Regions from separate parts of the Streptomyces griseobrunneus genome, predicted to be linked through region 4. Evidence: riboswitches for the same ligand, from Rfam matches in the RefSeq annotation. Region 4 holds a riboswitch; each other region holds the start of a gene.
The links. Region 4 has a riboswitch for cobalamin ahead of ACK8N7_RS37510 (MmgE/PrpD family protein). Riboswitches for the same ligand answer to the same signal wherever they lie in the genome.
Positions count from the first base shown of each region.

Region 1 (3,983 bases), on a different replicon from region 4:
TCGATCCGCTCACCGAGCACCTGGAACCCGCCGCAGATCCCCAGCACCGGCCGGCCCTCCGCCGCCCGCCGCACCAGCGCGTCGGCGAGGCCCCGCTCCCGCAGCCAGGCCAGCGCCTTCACCGTGCCGCGCGTCCCGGGCACGATGACCAGGTCCGCGTCGGCCAGCTCGTCGGCCCGGTCCACGAACCGCACGACGACGCCCGGTTCGGCGGCCAGCGCGTCCACGTCCGTGAAGTTCGACATCAGCGGCACCGCGCAGACCGCGACCCGCAGCACGTCCTCGCCGTGCGGGGGAGCCACGGCCGACTCCCGCACCGCACCCCGCAAGGAGACCCGCAGGCCGTCCTCCTCGTCGATACCGAGCCCGTGGGCGTACGGCAGCACGCCGTACGTCCGCCGCCCGGTCAGCCCGTACAGCATGTCCAGGCCCGGCTCCAGCAGCGAGACGTCACCCCGGAACTTGTTCACCAGGTACCCCGCGACCAGCGACTGGTCCTCGGCGCTCAGCAGCGCCGTGGTCCCGAAGAACGAGGCGAAGACCCCGCCCCGGTCGATGTCCCCGACCACCAGCACGGGGAACTTCGCGGCCCGCGCGATCCCCATGTTCACGATGTCCGTGCGCCGCAGGTTGATCTCGGCCGGCGACCCGGCCCCTTCACAGATCACCGCGTCATAGCTCGACCGCAGCTGCTCCAGGCAGTCCACGACCGTCCCGAGCAGGGCCTCCTGGCGGCCGCCGTGGTAGCCCCTGGCGCTCATCTCTCCCACCGGCCTGCCCATCAGGACGACCTGGCTGGAGCGGTCGCTGCCGGGCTTGAGCAGGACCGGGTTCATCAGCGCGGTCGGCTCCACCCGGGCGGCCTGCGCCTGCATGGCCTGGGCGCGCCCGATCTCCGCGCCCTCGCGGGTGACGAAGGAGTTGAGGGACATGTTCTGCGCCTTGAAGGGCGCGACCTTCACGCCCCGGCGCACCAGCCAGCGGCAGATGCCCGCCGTGACGACGCTCTTGCCCGCGTCCGATGTGGTCCCCGCGACCAGCAGCCCGCCACCCATGCCCGCTCCCCTTCCCGTACCGCGTTCCCCGGACCCACTCATGCCCGTCCCCGCTTCCGTCCCGCGACCAGGTGCCCCACGGCCGTCCGGCCCACCACGCACACGCCGAGGGCCAGCAGACTCACCCGGCGCGACAGCCGCACCGCGCGTTCGATGTCCGCACTCCGCACATCCCGCCCGGACTCCCCGTTCAGGACCGGCCGGTGCTCGACGCGCCCCGCGTACGCCAGCGTCCCGCCGAGCCGTACGCCGAGAGCCCCGGCGAACGCGGCCTCCACCGGCCCCGCGTTCGGGCTCGGGTGGCGCCCCGCGTCCGCCTTCCAGGCGCGTACGGCCTCCGAGGGCCGCCCGCCCGCCACCACGGCCAGCGCGGCCGTCAGCCGGGCACCGGGCCACCCCGCGAGGTCGTCCAGGCGGGCCGAGGCCCAGCCGTAACGGCGGTGGCGGGGCGACTTGTGGCCGACCATCGCGTCGAGCGTGTTCACGGCCCGGAAGCCGACGAGCCCCGGCACCCCGCCGATCGCCCCCCACACCAGCGCGCCGACGACGGCGTCCGAGGTGTTCTCGGCGACCGACTCGACGACGGCGCGGGCGATCTGCGGCCCGTCCAGCGAGTGCGGATCGCGCCCGCACAGATGCGGCAGCCGCTCCCGGGCCACATCGAGGTCCCCGGCGGCCAGCGCGCCGCCGATGGCGCGGGCCTCCCGGCCCAGCGACGTACCGCCGACGACCGACCAGGTGGCGGCGGCGGTCAGCGCGACGGCGAGCACGGGGCGGCCTCGTACGGCACGGGCGGCCAGTGCGGCGGCCCCCACGGCGCCTCCGGCGCAGACGAGGGTGTGCAGCGCGCCCCGGCCGCGGTCGTCACGCCACAGCAGGGACTCCACCCGCGCGGCGGCCCGGCCGAAACCGGCTACGGGATGCCCCCGGCGCGGGTCGCCCAGCAACGCGTCGGCGATCAGCCCGGCGGTGGCGCCGTACGCGAAGACGCGATCGACACGCACGGATCAGCCCGCCGAGGGCAGAGGGGTTCCGGCATGGAGAGGAACAGGATGCGGCGCACGGCGGCCGGGCATGGCTTATGTCCTCACTCAGGGTCCGCGCCCTGGTTCGACGTGACCGGCGACGAGAGTCTCCTGGCTTCCGGATCCGCACTTCCCCCGGCCTTCCAGCCCGCGTGACGAGGGCCGTGACATCCGGTGTGGGGGAGTGCTCCCCGGTGACAGTGGCGGGACCGCGCCGGATTCGCACCGGCTTCCTCTGCTGTCGCCGTAAATGGCTCCGGCAGTCCACCACGCTGCGAGAACAGCCGTCAACCTGCTGTTGACCTGCGGAGCTCCAGTGTGCGCAGACGCACATCGGGCCGGACACACGGTGGGTGTGTCCGGCCCGGGGGAGTGCGGTGGGTGCGTCAGGCGACGATCAGATAGATGCCGTACGCGACCGCCGCGACGCACGCCGCGAAGCAGGCGTACGCGCCGGTGCGCGCCAGTGCGGCCGATCCGCCTGAGGCGCTGCCGCCGGCCGTGGCCGACAGCTTGGAGAGGGCGACGATGCCCACGGTGAAGAGGCCGACCAGCGCGACGGTGACCACGAGACTGACACCGAAGACGGAGGCGAGAGCTGCCCAGTCGATTTTCATACGGATCTGTCCTTACACCGTGGCCGAGGGCCGCGCCGTGTCGTCGGGCGAGGCGGCCGGGGCCGGGATGGTGGTCATGAGGTCGTTGGGGATGGTGCCGATGGGCGGCGTCTGGACCGCTGCCATGGCGGTGGTGACGACACCCTGGGGCTCGTCGGCACCGGCCGTCTCGTTGACGTTGGTGTGGTCGACCGGCTGGCGGCGCGAGGCCAGCCAGATGGCGAAGGAGCCCCCGACCAGCAGGGTCGCGGTGACGGCGATGCCCCAGGGGCCCTGCTTGGTGAGGAACTCGGCACCCGCGCCGACCAGGCCGGCGGCCGGGAGCGTCAGACCCCAGGCGACGAACATCCGGGTGGCGGTGGACCAGCGGACCACGCCTCCCTTGCGGCCGAGGCCCGCGCCCATGACGGCGCCGGAGCAGGACTGGGTGGTGGAGAGGGAGAAGCCGAGGTGCGAGGAGGCCAGGATGACGGTCGCCGCACTGGTCTGGGCGGCGAAGCCCTGCGGCGGCTTCAGGTCGGTCAGGCCGCTGCCCATGGTGCGGATGATGCGCCAGCCACCGAGGTAGGTGCCGAGCGCGATGGCGACACCGGCGGAGACGATGACCCACATCGGCGGGTTGGAGCCGGGGGCGAGGACGCCGCCGGTGACCAGGGCCAGGGTGATGATGCCCATCGTCTTCTGGGCGTCGTTGGTGCCGTGGGCGAGCGAGACGAGACCGGCCGAGGCGATCTGCCCCGCCCGGTAGCCCTTCGCCGTCGACTTGAGCTGGTTCGGGTCGGTGACGTTCCGGTTGATCCGGTACGTCAGCCGCGTGGCCAGCATCGCGGCGAGACCGGCGACCAGCGGGGCGGCGATCGCGGGCAGCAGCACCTTGGTGACGACGGTGCCGCCGTTGATCGAGGACCAGCCGGCCGACATGACGGCGGCGCCGATCAGGCCGCCGAACAGGGCGTGGGAGGAACTGGAGGGCAGGCCGACCAGCCAGGTCAGCAGATTCCACAGGATGGCGCCGACGAGCGCCGCGAAGATGACCTCGGTTCTGAGGCCGTTCTCGTTGACGATCCCGCCGGAGATCGTCTTGGCGACCTCCACCGACAGGAACGCGCCGATGAGGTTGAGAACGGCGGACATGGCCACCGCTGTCTTGGGCTTCAGGGCGCCGGTCGAGATGGTGGTAGCCATCGCGTTGGCGGTGTCGTGGAAACCGTTCGTGAAATCGAACACGAGAGCTGTCACGACCACAATCGCGAGCAGCAGCGTGATGTGTTCCATTTACCCAGGCA
Region 1 is NZ_CP177080.1:6,418,590-6,422,572, forward strand. It holds gene ACK8N7_RS29195 (cobyric acid synthase) at 1-1,055, opposite strand, end outside; gene ACK8N7_RS29200 (cobalamin biosynthesis protein) at 1,094-2,059, opposite strand; cobalamin riboswitch at 2,185-2,316, opposite strand; gene ACK8N7_RS29205 (hypothetical protein) at 2,467-2,697, opposite strand; gene ACK8N7_RS29210 (inorganic phosphate transporter) at 2,710-3,972, opposite strand.
Region 1: another riboswitch for cobalamin. It lies ahead of ACK8N7_RS29200 (cobalamin biosynthesis protein); the one in region 4 lies ahead of ACK8N7_RS37510 (MmgE/PrpD family protein).

Region 2 (3,983 bases), on a different replicon from region 4:
CTCATTACTGGCAGGCCTCGCAGGACTCAGGGTTTTCCAGGGAGCAGGCGATGGCGTCCGCGTCGGGAGCCGAAGCCTGCTGTACGGGAATGGGGGCGGCGGCCGACGCCTGGCCGGACGCGGCACGGGCGATCCGGGTCGCCGGGCGCGAACGCAGGTAGTACGTCGTCTTCAGCCCCTGCTTCCAGGCGTACGCGTACATCGAGGAGAGCTTGCCGATCGTCGGCGTCTCCAGGAACAGGTTGAGCGACTGGCTCTGGTCGAGGAACGGCGTACGGGCCGCCGCCATGTCGATCAGGCCGCGCTGCGGGATCTCCCACGCGGTGCGGTACAGCGCCCGCACGTCCTCGGGGATCCAGGCGAAGCCCTGCACCGAGCCGCTCGCCTCGCGCAGCGCCTCACGGGTGCGGGCGTCCCACACGCCGAGCTTCTTGAGCTCGTTCACCAGGTAGGCGTTGACCTGGAGGAACTCACCGCTGAGCGTCTCGCGCTTGAACAGGTTGGAGACCTGCGGCTCGATGCACTCGTACACACCGGCGATCGAGGCGATCGTGGCGGTCGGGGCGATGGCTAGCAGCAGCGAGTTGCGCATGCCGGTCTTCGCGACCCGGGCGCGCAGGGTGTCCCAGCGCTCCGGCCAGTTCAGCTCGGTGTCGTAGTGGTCGGGGTGCAGCACACCGCGTGCGGCCCGGGTCTCGGACCATGCGGGCAGCGGGCCCGAACGCTCGGCGAGGTCGCAGGACGCCTCGTACGCGGCGAGCATGATGCGCTCGGAGATCTTCGTGGAGAGCGCGCGGGCCTCGGGGGAGTCGAAGGGCAGGCGCAGCTGGAAGAAGACGTCCTGGAGGCCCATCGCGCCCAGGCCGACCGGCCGCCAGCGGGAGTTGGAGCGCCCGGCCTGCTCGGTCGGGTAGAAGTTGATGTCGACGACCCGGTCCAGGAACGTCACGGCGGTACGCACGGTGGCGTCCAGGCGCTCCCAGTCGATCGAGCCGTTCGCCACGAAGGCGCCCAGGTTGACCGAGCCCAGGTTGCAGACGGCCGTCTCGCCGTCGTCCGTGACTTCGAGGATCTCCGTGCACAGGTTCGAGGAGTGCACGACCCGGCCCGGCTCGGCGGTCTGGTTCGCGGTCCGGTTGGAGGCGTCCTTGAACGTCATCCAGCCCTGGCCGGTCTGCGCGAGGGTCCGCATCATCCGGCCGTACAGCTCACGCGCCGGAATCGTCTTGCGGGCCAGGCCCTTGGCCTCGGCCGCGCGGTAGGCGGCGTCGAACTCGTCGCCCCAGAGGTCGACCAGCTCGGGGACCTCGGCGGGGGAGAACAGCGACCAGTCGGTGTCCGTGTCGACGCGGCGCATGAACTCGTCCGGGATCCAGTGCGCCAGGTTCAGGTTGTGCGTACGGCGCTGGTCCTCACCGGTGTTGTCGCGGAGCTCCAGGAACTCCTCGATGTCCGCGTGCCAGGTCTCCAGGTAGACCGCCGCCGCGCCCTTGCGGCGGCCGCCCTGGTTCACCGCCGCGACGGAGGCGTCCAGCGTCTTGAGGAACGGCACGATGCCGTTGGAGTGCCCGTTGGTGCCCCGGATCAGCGAACCACGGGCGCGGATACGGGAGTAGGAGAGGCCGATACCGCCGGCGTGCTTCGAGAGGCGCGCCACCTGGTGGTAGCGGTCGTAGATCGAGTCCAGCTCGTCCTTGGGCGAGTCCAGCAGGTAGCAGGAGGACATCTGCGGGTGCCGGGTGCCGGAGTTGAAGAGCGTGGGGGAGGAGGGGAGGTAGTCCAGTCGGCTCATCAGCCGGTAGAGCGCGGCGACCTCGTCCAGCGCCCGCACCGAGTCGTCCTCGGCCAGACCCGCGGCCACGCGCAGCATGAAGTGCTGCGGGGTCTCGATGACCTGACGGGTGAGCGGGTGGCGCAGCAGGTAACGGCTGTGCAGCGTACGGAGACCGAAGTAGCCGAAGCGGTCGTCCGCGCCCTCGGCCATGGCCTGCTCGACGAGTTCGTCGAGCGCGGCCGCGTGGAGCGCGACGAAGTCGGCGGTGCGGTCGGCGATCAGACCCTCGCGGTGGCCCACGGCGACGGAGGCGGAGAAGCGCGTGGCGCCCTGGCCGGCGGCCTCGTCCGCGATCGTGCGGGTCAGCAGCCGGGCGGCGAGTTTGGAGTACGCCGGGTCCTCGGAGATCAGCCCCGCGGCGGCCTCGGTGGCCAGCGAGCGCAGCTCGGCCTCGTCGGAGCGGGCGTTGCGCCCGCGCAGCGCGGAGGCGGCGACCCGTCCGGGGTCGGTGTCGGGCAGATCGACGGTGAGGTCGGTCAGGGTCCGCAGCAGGGCGGTCCCGGGTCCGTCGTTCGTGCCTGCTCCGGACGCGGTGGAGGCAGCGGATTCGGTGGCTGAAACCGGATCGGCGGGCGCGATGGTCACTGGGCTTTCCCTCGCTCGGCTGGGGGCCGGCGGCGAGCGGGGGAGCCGGGCAGCACGATGCCCCGAAGGGCAGCACTGCTCACGGCGTCCACCGGCCCATCCGCGAGGCCCGGACGTCTGGCGTCCGGTTCGGTCGAGCCGGACGCGCTGTCGACAGGTCTTCGGACTTCGGGTGTGCAAAAGCACACTGATCACACCGTTGCGGGACAGTTCCGGATTCGCACCGGATTCCCCTGCGGCGACAGCGAGGTCGAGCATACATGTGGGGGGCGCTCGTTGAGGAAGCCCCCACATGTTGTGTCGGCGTGAACAGATGTCGGTACGGCGGTCTGGCTTCTTCGCCCGGCTTTTTCCGTATCGGCGGCGCACGCGGGCCCTCTTGCGGGGGTGCGAAATGGGGCCGCCGCGCCCCTGGGAGGGGTGCGACGGCCCCGTTCGGCCGGTGGTGGTCAGCAGCAGCGGAAGCCCTCGCGGGGGTCCGCCTCGCGGGCGTCCGTGCGGCTGTGTTCGAAGGCGCGGCGGGTCATGACCGGCGTGCCCGGATCGTGGGACCGGGCGTGCGCCACATAGCGGTCGTACGCCGACTCGCCGGTCAGTTCACGGACGTACCAGCGGATCCGTCCCGCCACCCGCCGTACGTCCGCGCCGGTCATGTCCGGCTCCCTGTCCCCGCCGCCTCCTTGCGGATGCCTCCCTCGGGGCCGACGCCCGCGGCGGCCAGTTCGGCCTTCTCCTCCTTGGTCGCGAGGAGCGAGGCCGGGGCGACGAGCTTGGACTCGACGTACGGCGCCTCGTGGAGCCTGGCGCTCTCCGGGTCGCGGATGGCGTTGAAGCAGACCCGGCCGGCGTCCACGAGCACCACGATGATGAGGACGGCGAAGAGCGTGCACAGCACGCCGTCGACGGTGGAGTTGGTGACGACGGTCTGCATGTCGTCCATGGACTTGGCCGGCGGCAGCACCTCGCCCGCGTCGATGCCCGCCTGGTACTTGTCGCGCTGGGCGAAGAAGCCGACCTTCACGTCCGGCGAGAAGATCTTCTGCCAGCTCGCGGTGAGGGTGACCGCCACGTCCCAGGCGAGCGGGACCGCGGTGACCCACGCCCACTTCAGGCGGCCGGACTTGACGAGCAGGGTGGTGCAGACGGCCAGCGCGACGGCGGCCAGCAGCTGGTTGGCGATGCCGAAGAGCGGGAAGAGCTGGTTGATGCCGCCCAGCGGGTCGTGCACACCGACCCAGAGGAAGTAGCCCCAGCCGCCCACCACGACGGCGCTGGCGAACCAGACCCCCGGCTTCCAGCTGACCTCGCGGAACGGCTTGTAGGCGTTGCCCAGCATGTCCTGGAGCATGAAGCGCCCGACCCGGGTGCCGGCGTCCACGGTGGTGAGGATGAAGAGCGCCTCGAACATGATGGCGAAGTGGTACCAGAACGCCTTCATCGCGGTCCCGCCGATCACCGCGGAGAAGATCTCCGACATGCCGAGCGCGAACGTGGGCGCGCCGCCGGTCCGGGAGAGCAGGCTCGCCTCCTCCACGTCCTTGGCGGCCTGGGCGAGGGCATCCGG
Region 2 is NZ_CP177080.1:2,512,109-2,516,091, reverse strand. It holds gene ACK8N7_RS10985 (ribonucleotide-diphosphate reductase subunit beta) at 1-5, opposite strand, end outside; gene ACK8N7_RS10980 (ribonucleoside-diphosphate reductase subunit alpha) at 5-2,419, opposite strand; cobalamin riboswitch at 2,555-2,677, opposite strand; gene ACK8N7_RS10975 (YbdD/YjiX family protein) at 2,869-3,072, opposite strand; gene ACK8N7_RS10970 (carbon starvation CstA family protein) at 3,069-3,983, opposite strand, start outside.
Region 2: another riboswitch for cobalamin. It lies ahead of ACK8N7_RS10980 (ribonucleoside-diphosphate reductase subunit alpha); the one in region 4 lies ahead of ACK8N7_RS37510 (MmgE/PrpD family protein).

Region 3 (3,983 bases), on a different replicon from region 4:
AGGGAAGGCCCGGCGCGGAAGCCGGAGAGGCCGAGACCGGTGGCGAGGGGTACCAGCGCGGTCTGGGAGCTCGTCAGATCCAGATGATCGCCATCGGCGGAGCCATCGGTACCGGGCTCTTCCTCGGCGCGGGCAAAGCGATCGACCGGGCCGGGCCCAGCCTCATCCTGGCCTACGTCCTCGCGGGCCTGGTCATCTTCTTCATCATGCGGGCCCTGGGCGAACTCCTCATGTACCGCCCGGTTTCCGGCTCCTTCTCGGAGTACGCCCGCGAATTCATCGGACCGTTCTTCGGATTCGTGACCGGCTGGACGTACTGGCTGTTCTGGGTCGTCACCGGAATCACCGAAGTCACCGCCGCAGCCACCTATATGACGTACTGGTGGGACATTCCGCAGTGGCTGTCCGCACTCGTCTTCACCGTCATTCTGTACGGCGCCAACCTGATCTCCGTGAAGCTCTTCGGTGAGCTGGAGTTCTGGTTCTCGATGGTCAAGGTCACCGCGATCGTCGGCATGATCCTCATCTGCGCCGGCGTCCTGACCCTCGGCTTCTCCGACGTGGGCGACACCGCGACCGTCTCCAACCTCTGGAACGACGGCGGGTTCTTCCCCAACGGCGTCGGCGGCATGCTCATGACGCTCCAGATCGTCATGTTCGCCTTCCTCGCCGTCGAACTCGTCGGCGTCACCGCCGGTGAGTCCAAGGACCCCAAGACCGTGCTGCCCAAGGCCATCAACACCGTGCCGTGGCGCATCGCCGTCTTCTACGTCGGCGCGCTGATCATGATCCTGTCGGTCGTGCCGTGGTCCACCTTCAAGCCGGGCGTCTCGCCGTTCGTGAAGGCCTTCGAGGAGATGGGGCTCAGCGTCGGCGCCGCCATCGTCAACTTCGTCGTCCTGACCGCGGCGCTCTCCTCCTGCAACTCCGGCATGTACTCCACCGGCCGTATGCTCCGCGACCTGGCCCTGAACGGACAGGGCCCGCGCGCCTTCACCAAACTGACGAAGAACGGCCTGCCGCTCACCGGCACCACCTTCTCCGCCGCCCTGATGCTCGTCGGCGTCTGGATCAACTACCAGTGGCCGGGCGAGGCGTTCAACTACGTCGTCTCCTTCGCGACCATCTCCGGCATGTGGGCCTGGATCATGATCCTGTTCAGCCAGATCCGCTACCGCCGCCTGGCCGATCAGGGCGTGCTCCCGCAGTCCTCGTTCAAGGCCCCGGGCGCCCCGTACACCAGTTGGTTCGCGCTCGCCTTCATCGGCATGGTCATCGTGATGATGGCGGTCGACAAGGACGCCAGGATCTCGCTCTACTGCGCCCCGATCTGGGCGCTCCTCCTCGGCGTCTCCTACCTGGTGCTCAAGTCGCGCAACCCGGAGAACAACGCCTTCGTCAAGCGCTGACCCGAGGGCGGGCCCGGGTCACCGGCCCCCCTCCGCCAACCTGAGGGCGGGCCCGGTCTCCCCGGCCCACGACCACCCTCCTCCCGGACCGCCCCGGCCACCCCCACGGCCCCGGCGTCCACCATGCGGCCCTCTCCGTACCACCCACCGGTACGCAGAGGGCCGCATGCCTATCCTGGCGCCATGCTGACCATCACCCAGGCGCTCCACGACCAGATCGTCGCCCACTCCCGCGCCGACCACCCCGACGAGGCGTGCGGCGTGGTGGCGGGCCCGGCCGGAACGGGGCGCCCCGAGCGCTTCATCCCGATGCTCAACGCCGCCCGCTCGCCCACGTTCTACGAGTTCGACTCCGGCGACCTCCTCAAGCTCTACCGAGAGATGGACGACCGAGACGAGGAGCCCGTGGTCATCTACCACTCGCACACGGCGACCGAGGCCTACCCCTCCCGCACCGACGTGACGTACGCCAACGAGCCCGGCGCCCACTACGTCCTGGTCTCCACCGCCGACACCGACGGCGCCGGCCCCTTCCAGTTCCGCTCGTACCGCATCGTGGACGGCGAGATCACCGAGGAAGACGTGCAGGTCGTCGAGGCGTACTGAGGACTGCCGGCCTCTCCGGGGCCCTGCGGAGCCGCCGCCCGGGTCTGGCACACTGCCCCCAGAACCCATCAAGGCAGCAGGAACCAGGAAGCCGGTGCGAATCCGGCACGGTCCCGCCACTGTGACCGGGCCCCCTCCCGTACGGACTGACGTACCGGAGGGCGGCCCGGAAGCCAGGAACTGGCCCGCCGCCTTCTCGCATCGACCAGGGGACGCGGAAATCCCCCGGAGAGGCCCCGCCATGTCCCGGCGCACCCCCGCGCTCATAGCCGCCGCCGTGCTGCTCCCGCTCGCCCTCACCGCCTGCTCCACCCCGGAGGGCGACGAGCCCACCGGGAACAAGGCCGCGGCGAAGAGCGACGGCTTCCCGTACACCGTCACCAACTGCGGTGTCACCACGACCTTCAAGGCCCCGCCGAAGCGCGTGGTCACCATGAACCAGCACGTCACCGAGATCATGCTGGAACTGGGCCTGGCCAAGTCCCTCGTCGGCACCGCCTACCTCGACGACAAGGTCCTGCCGAAGTACGAGAAGGACTACGCGTCCGTCCCGGTCATCGCCAAGGAGTACCCCTCCTACGAGCAGGTCCTCGCCACCAGCCCCGACTTCGTCTACGGCGGCTACAGCAGCGCCTTCACCTCGGGCGACGGCCGAGGCCGCGAGGCCTTCAAGAAGTCCGGCATCGAGACCCGGCTCAACACCGAGAGCTGCGCCAAGGCCGACACCCCGATGGAGACCCTCTACGAGGAGGTCCGCGAGGTCGGCCGCACCTTCGGCGTCACCGACCGCGCCGAGGCCTGGATCAAGCAGGCCAAGGCCGGCAACGCCGCCACCGCCGAGAAGCTGAAGGACCTGAAGCCGCTCTCCGTCTTCGTCTACGACAGCGGCGACAAGACCGCCTTCACCGCGGGCGGCAAGGGCATCGGCAACGAGCTGATCAAGCGCGCCGGCGGCACCAACATCTTCGCCGACCTCGACAAGTCCTTCGGCGACGCCTCCTGGGAGAACGTGGTCGCCCGCAAGCCCGAGGCGATCGTGATCTACGACTACGGCTCCACCACCGTCGAACAGAAGAAGAAGCGCCTCCTGAGCGACCCGGCCCTCGCCGACGTGCCCGCCATCAAGAACAAGCGGTTCGCGGTCATGCCGCTCTCCGACGCGGTCCTCGGCGTCCGCGTCCCCGCCGCTGTCGAGAAGCTCGCGGCGCAGCTCCACCCGGCGGCCACCACCCCGTGACCTGCCGCACCCCCGCACCGCGGCGGCTGCTGCGCTACACCCTGGTGGTCGGCGTCCTCGCCGTACTCCTCGCAGCCGCCGTGGTCGCCGCCCTCGCCCTCGGCTCCGTCCGCATCCCGCCCGGCCAGGTGCTCGACATCCTGACCGGGCGGGCGGAGGCGAGCCCCTTCCGCACGATCGTCCTGGACGTCCGGCTGCCCCGGGTCCTGCTCGGGATCGTCGTCGGCGCCGGACTCGCCGTCATCGGCACCGTCCTCCAGGCCCTCGTCCGTAACCAGCTCGCCGACCCGTTCCTCCTCGGCGTCTCCTCCGGCGCCTCCACCGGCGCGGTCCTGGTGATCGTCCTCGGCATCGGCGCCACCCTCGCCACCACCGTCACGATCCCCGCCGCCGCCTTCGCCGGCGCGCTGCTCTCGCTGCTGCTCGTCTACACCCTGGCGCGCGGCGGAGGCGGCCTCACCACCAACCGGCTCGTCCTCGCCGGGGTCGCCGTCTCCTACATCCTCTCCGCCCTGACCAGCCTGATCCTGGTCACCTCCGCCCGCGCCGACCACCTCCAGGAAGTCCTCTACTGGACCCTCGGCGGCCTCGGCGCGGCCCGCTGGGACATGCTCGCGCTCCCCACCATCGCCCTGGTCGCCGGCACGGGCGTACTCCTCACCCTGGCCCGGCCGCTCGACCTGCTCCTTGTGGGGGAGGAGGGCGCGACCGTGCTGGGCCTGGACACCGCC
Region 3 is NZ_CP177080.1:5,123,511-5,127,493, forward strand. It holds gene ACK8N7_RS23310 (amino acid permease) at 1-1,409, shown strand, start outside; gene ACK8N7_RS23315 (M67 family metallopeptidase) at 1,593-2,015, shown strand; cobalamin riboswitch at 2,069-2,218, shown strand; gene ACK8N7_RS23320 (ABC transporter substrate-binding protein) at 2,257-3,252, shown strand; gene ACK8N7_RS23325 (FecCD family ABC transporter permease) at 3,249-3,983, shown strand, end outside.
Region 3: another riboswitch for cobalamin. It lies ahead of ACK8N7_RS23320 (ABC transporter substrate-binding protein); the one in region 4 lies ahead of ACK8N7_RS37510 (MmgE/PrpD family protein).

Region 4 (3,983 bases):
GCCGATGATCACTGCGGGGGAGTCCCACTCCCAGACCCGCAGCGTCGGCGGACGCAGCCCCGCCGCCACCTCGGCGGTGATGACCTCGTCCAGCGCCATGTGCAGCGCGGGCGACTGCGGGGCCTCGTGGATCAGCTGCCAGTCGTAGTCGCTCCACTCCGTGGCCTGCGCCAGCGCCCGGCGTACGGCGATGGCGACACCCTCCGCACTCAGCCCGAGCATCACCGTGGAGTCGGGCAGCGCCGCCTCGATCCGGGCCGCGAGTCCCGCCGTGTCCGTGTTGGCCGGAGCACCCTCCAGGGCCGCGTCGATCGCCAGGATCGCCTCGTCGGGTTCGAGGAAGAAGTCCCCGGCGACGCGGACGTTCCGCAGCGCCCCGCCCTCGACGTCCAGGTCCACCACGACCAGCTTGCCGCCGGGAACCTTGTACTCACCGTGCACAGCGCCGCCTCCAGCTCCAGTTCCGCGGTCCGGCTCGGTGATGAGCCGGACACAACCGGCTATAACGCACGCGGGGGCGTCGATCATCCCCCGTTCATGTACCGGTGTGCGCCGGGACGGTCCGCTGCTCGGGCCCGTTGTAGACGCCGAGCGGGCGGATCAGCGCGTTGTGTTCGAGCTGTTCGCTGATGTGGGCGCTCCACCCGGTGACCCGGCTCATCACGAAGACCGGGGTGAAGGCCGCGATGTCGAACCCCATCAGGTGGTACGCGAGCCCGGCGGGGTAGTCCAGGGTGGGGTGGTGGCCCGGCCGGGGCGGGTGCCGGCGGCCGGGCGGCACAGGTTCGCGGGCGGCTCAGGCCCCGGGCGGCAGCGTGAAGTCGAAGACCGCTGAGTCGAAGGCGCCGTACTCCTCGTAACCGAGCACCTCGTACAGTCGCGAACGCGTCTGCATCCGGGGCAGCAGGGCCTGTTGGGTGCCTTCGGCGGCCAGGGTCCGCAGCCCGTCCTCGACCGCGCCCATCGCGAGGCGGAAGAGGGTGACGGGGTAGAGCGCGATGTTGTAGCCGAGGCTCTCCAGCGTCGCCGTGTCCAGCAGCGGTCCCTTGCCGAACTCCGTCATGTTCGCCAGCAGCGGTACGTCGACGGCGGCCCGGAACGCCTCGAACTCACCCTCGTCCGCGAGCGCTTCGGGGAAGACGGCGTCCGCGCCCGCGTCCACGTACGCCTTCGCGCGGTCGATCGCCGCTTCGAGGCCCTCGGGGCCCCGGCGTCGGTGCGGGCCATCAGCAGGAAGTCCGGATCGCGGCGGGCGTCGGCGGCGGCCCGCACCTTGCGGACCATCTCCGCGCGCCCCACGAGCGTCTTGCCGTCCAGGTGGCCGCACCGCTTGGGGTTGACCTGGTCCTCCAGGTGCAGCCCGGCGAGCCCCGCGTCCTCCATCAACTGGACCGTGCGCGCCGCGTTCATCGGCTCGCCGAAGCCCGTGTCCGCGTCGGTCAGGGCGGGCAGATCCGTGACCCGGGCGATCTGCTGGGCCCGCGCTGCGATCTCGGTCGACGAGGTCAACCCGATTTCGGGTAGCGCCAGTTCGGCGGCGAGTACCGCCCCCGACAGATACAACGCCTCGAACCCGGCCTCCTGGATCAGCCGCGCCGAGTACGGGTTGATCGCGCCCGGCATCCGCAACAGCCGGTCCTGGTCCCCGGCCGCGACGATGCCCTCCGCCAGCGTCCGGAACTTCGCCACGTACCCCGAACGGTCGAAGGGCCGGGCCCCCGCCGGATGCGCGTCGGCCACCGCCAGCTCGTCCTCGATCACCGTGCCGTCCACCAGGGTCACCACCGCCCGGCCGCCGAAGGCCCGCCGCTCCGGGTCCGGGTCGTGGTAGCGCCGGGTCCACTCCGGGTCCTCCACCGTGGAGATCCGCTGCCACAGCTCGACCGTCCCGGGCCGCTGCGCCCGCTCGGGGGCGTACGACCACTCGTGGTGCCAGACACCGTCCTCCAGCGCCACCGCGAAGATGCACGGCACCGAGTGGTCGAGCGTCTCGCGGCTCGCCGCCGGATCGTACTTCTGCGGGTCCCCGGAACCGGAGCCGATCACCTGGTGGGTGTGGTGGCTGGTGTGCAGCACGATCGAGCGGATCTGCTCCATCCTCGTGGAAACACGGAACATCCCGCGGCCGGTATCCTGACTCCCGGATCAGCGCGCGCCCTCATGCCTTCCCGACGGCTTCTGCACCGTCAGTGGCGTGTCCTGCGAGGACGGACTCCCCGGTCACAGTGGCGGGACCGCGCCGGATTCGCACCGGCTTCCCTGACACCACGGGCCTTGAGGGCGACCGGCTGCACACCGCTCACCCCGCTGCTCACGAACATATGGTTGGACGTCCTGGTAAGTCCACCCCGCCTCGCCCCCCGGCACGATCGCCCGCCTCGCCCCCGGCATGTCCGCCCGCCCCGCTCCTGGCATGATCGGCCGACATGAGCGACGCACCACGGCACATCCTCGTCATCGGCATGGGAGCCGGCGACCCCGACCATCTGACGCTCGCCGCGGTGAAGGCGATGCGCCGGGCCCAGGTCTTCTTCGTGCTCGGCAAGGGCCGGGAGAAGGAGTCCCTGACCCGGCTGCGGCGGGACATCCTGGAGGAGCACCTCACCGGCCCCTACCGGGTCGTCGAGGCCGAGGACCCCTGGCGGGACCGGACCCAGGACGACCGCGGTCGCTACACCTCGGCGGTGCACGACTGGCGCCACCGCCGCGCCGACACCTGCGAACGCCTGATCACCGAGGAGCTGGCACCGGGGGAGTGCGGGGCCTTCCTTGTGTGGGGCGACCCGTCCCTGTACGACAGCACCCTGGCGATCCTGGAGGACATCCGTGCCCGGGGCACGGTGGAATTCGGCCATGAGGTGATCCCCGGGATCAGCAGCGTCTCCGCGCTCGCCGCCCGCCACCGCATCACCCTGAACCAGGTCGGCCGCCCCATCCACATCACCCCCGGCAGGCGGCTCGCCGAGGGGTTCCCGGACGACGACGGCGACATCGTGGTGATGCTCGACGGCCACGAGAGCTTCACCCATCTGACCGGCAGGGACCTGTGGATCTACTGGGGCGCCTACATCGGCACCCCCGACGAACTCCTGGTCTCCGGCCCCCTGGACGAGGTCGCCGAGCGGATCAGCCAGGTGCGCGCCGAGGCCCGCGAACGGCACGGCTGGATCATGGACACCTATCTGCTGCGCCACCGGCCGGACGGCCCGGAGGGCGCGGACGCCGCGCACCGCGCAGGCGGTACGGCCGGCTGAGGCCCCGGCCCGCGAGCAGGGGCTCCGGACAGGGGCGGCGGATCGCGTCGTGGCGCGGGCGGCCGCCGCACCTCGTCGCCGGGCCGGCCGGAGGTCAGCTCCGGGACTCGTGCGCCCGGATCACTCCGAGCCCGTGGCCGAGGCTCGGGCACTCGGCGGTCAGGTCGTCCCCCCGCACCAGATAGTCGTGCACGCGCCCGTCGGCGGGCCGCTCGACGGCCCGGTACAGGGTGCCGTTCACCGTGATAGTCCAGTCGTCGCCGTCCTGGGCCCACCCGACTGTCTTCTTCATATTCGCGCTTCCCTCACTCGTCGCCACCGCGGGTCGGCGGCCGTGTATTGGCAAGAAGAACGGCCTGTGACGCTCTGTGGTTCCGGCTCGCCTACGCCATTCGGTTACATCTGGGTCACCATGCCCGCACGACCTGACCGGAAGTCAGCGAACCGGCGACGAAAGGCGGAACAGGGCGGGGAGGGCCGACACGTGCTGCCTGCCCGGGGCCGGATCTTGCCAGGCTGCCGATCCGGTCCCGGGCAGTGAGTGCGGGAGCGCCCGCTCCGCGCCCCCGCACCCACCATTCGGCGCCGCCCGCCGGGCCGGATTGGTGCGCGGACCGATCCGACGCCCTCAGTCACCCGTTCGGAGGACGTTCCACGGCAGTACGGAACTTGCCCGGAGGCCGTGTCTCACATCGCCGTCCGAAGTGTGAACAACGGTGTGCGCCGGGC
Region 4 is NZ_CP177081.1:26,899-30,881, reverse strand. It holds gene lplAB (lipoate-protein ligase LplAB) at 1-441, opposite strand, end outside; partial or broken gene ACK8N7_RS37520 (citrate/2-methylcitrate synthase) at 536-754, opposite strand; partial or broken gene prpB (methylisocitrate lyase) at 797-1,635, opposite strand; partial or broken gene ACK8N7_RS37510 (MmgE/PrpD family protein) at 1,627-2,094, opposite strand; cobalamin riboswitch at 2,107-2,285, opposite strand; gene cobF (precorrin-6A synthase (deacetylating)) at 2,427-3,254, shown strand; gene ACK8N7_RS37500 (hypothetical protein) at 3,349-3,546, opposite strand.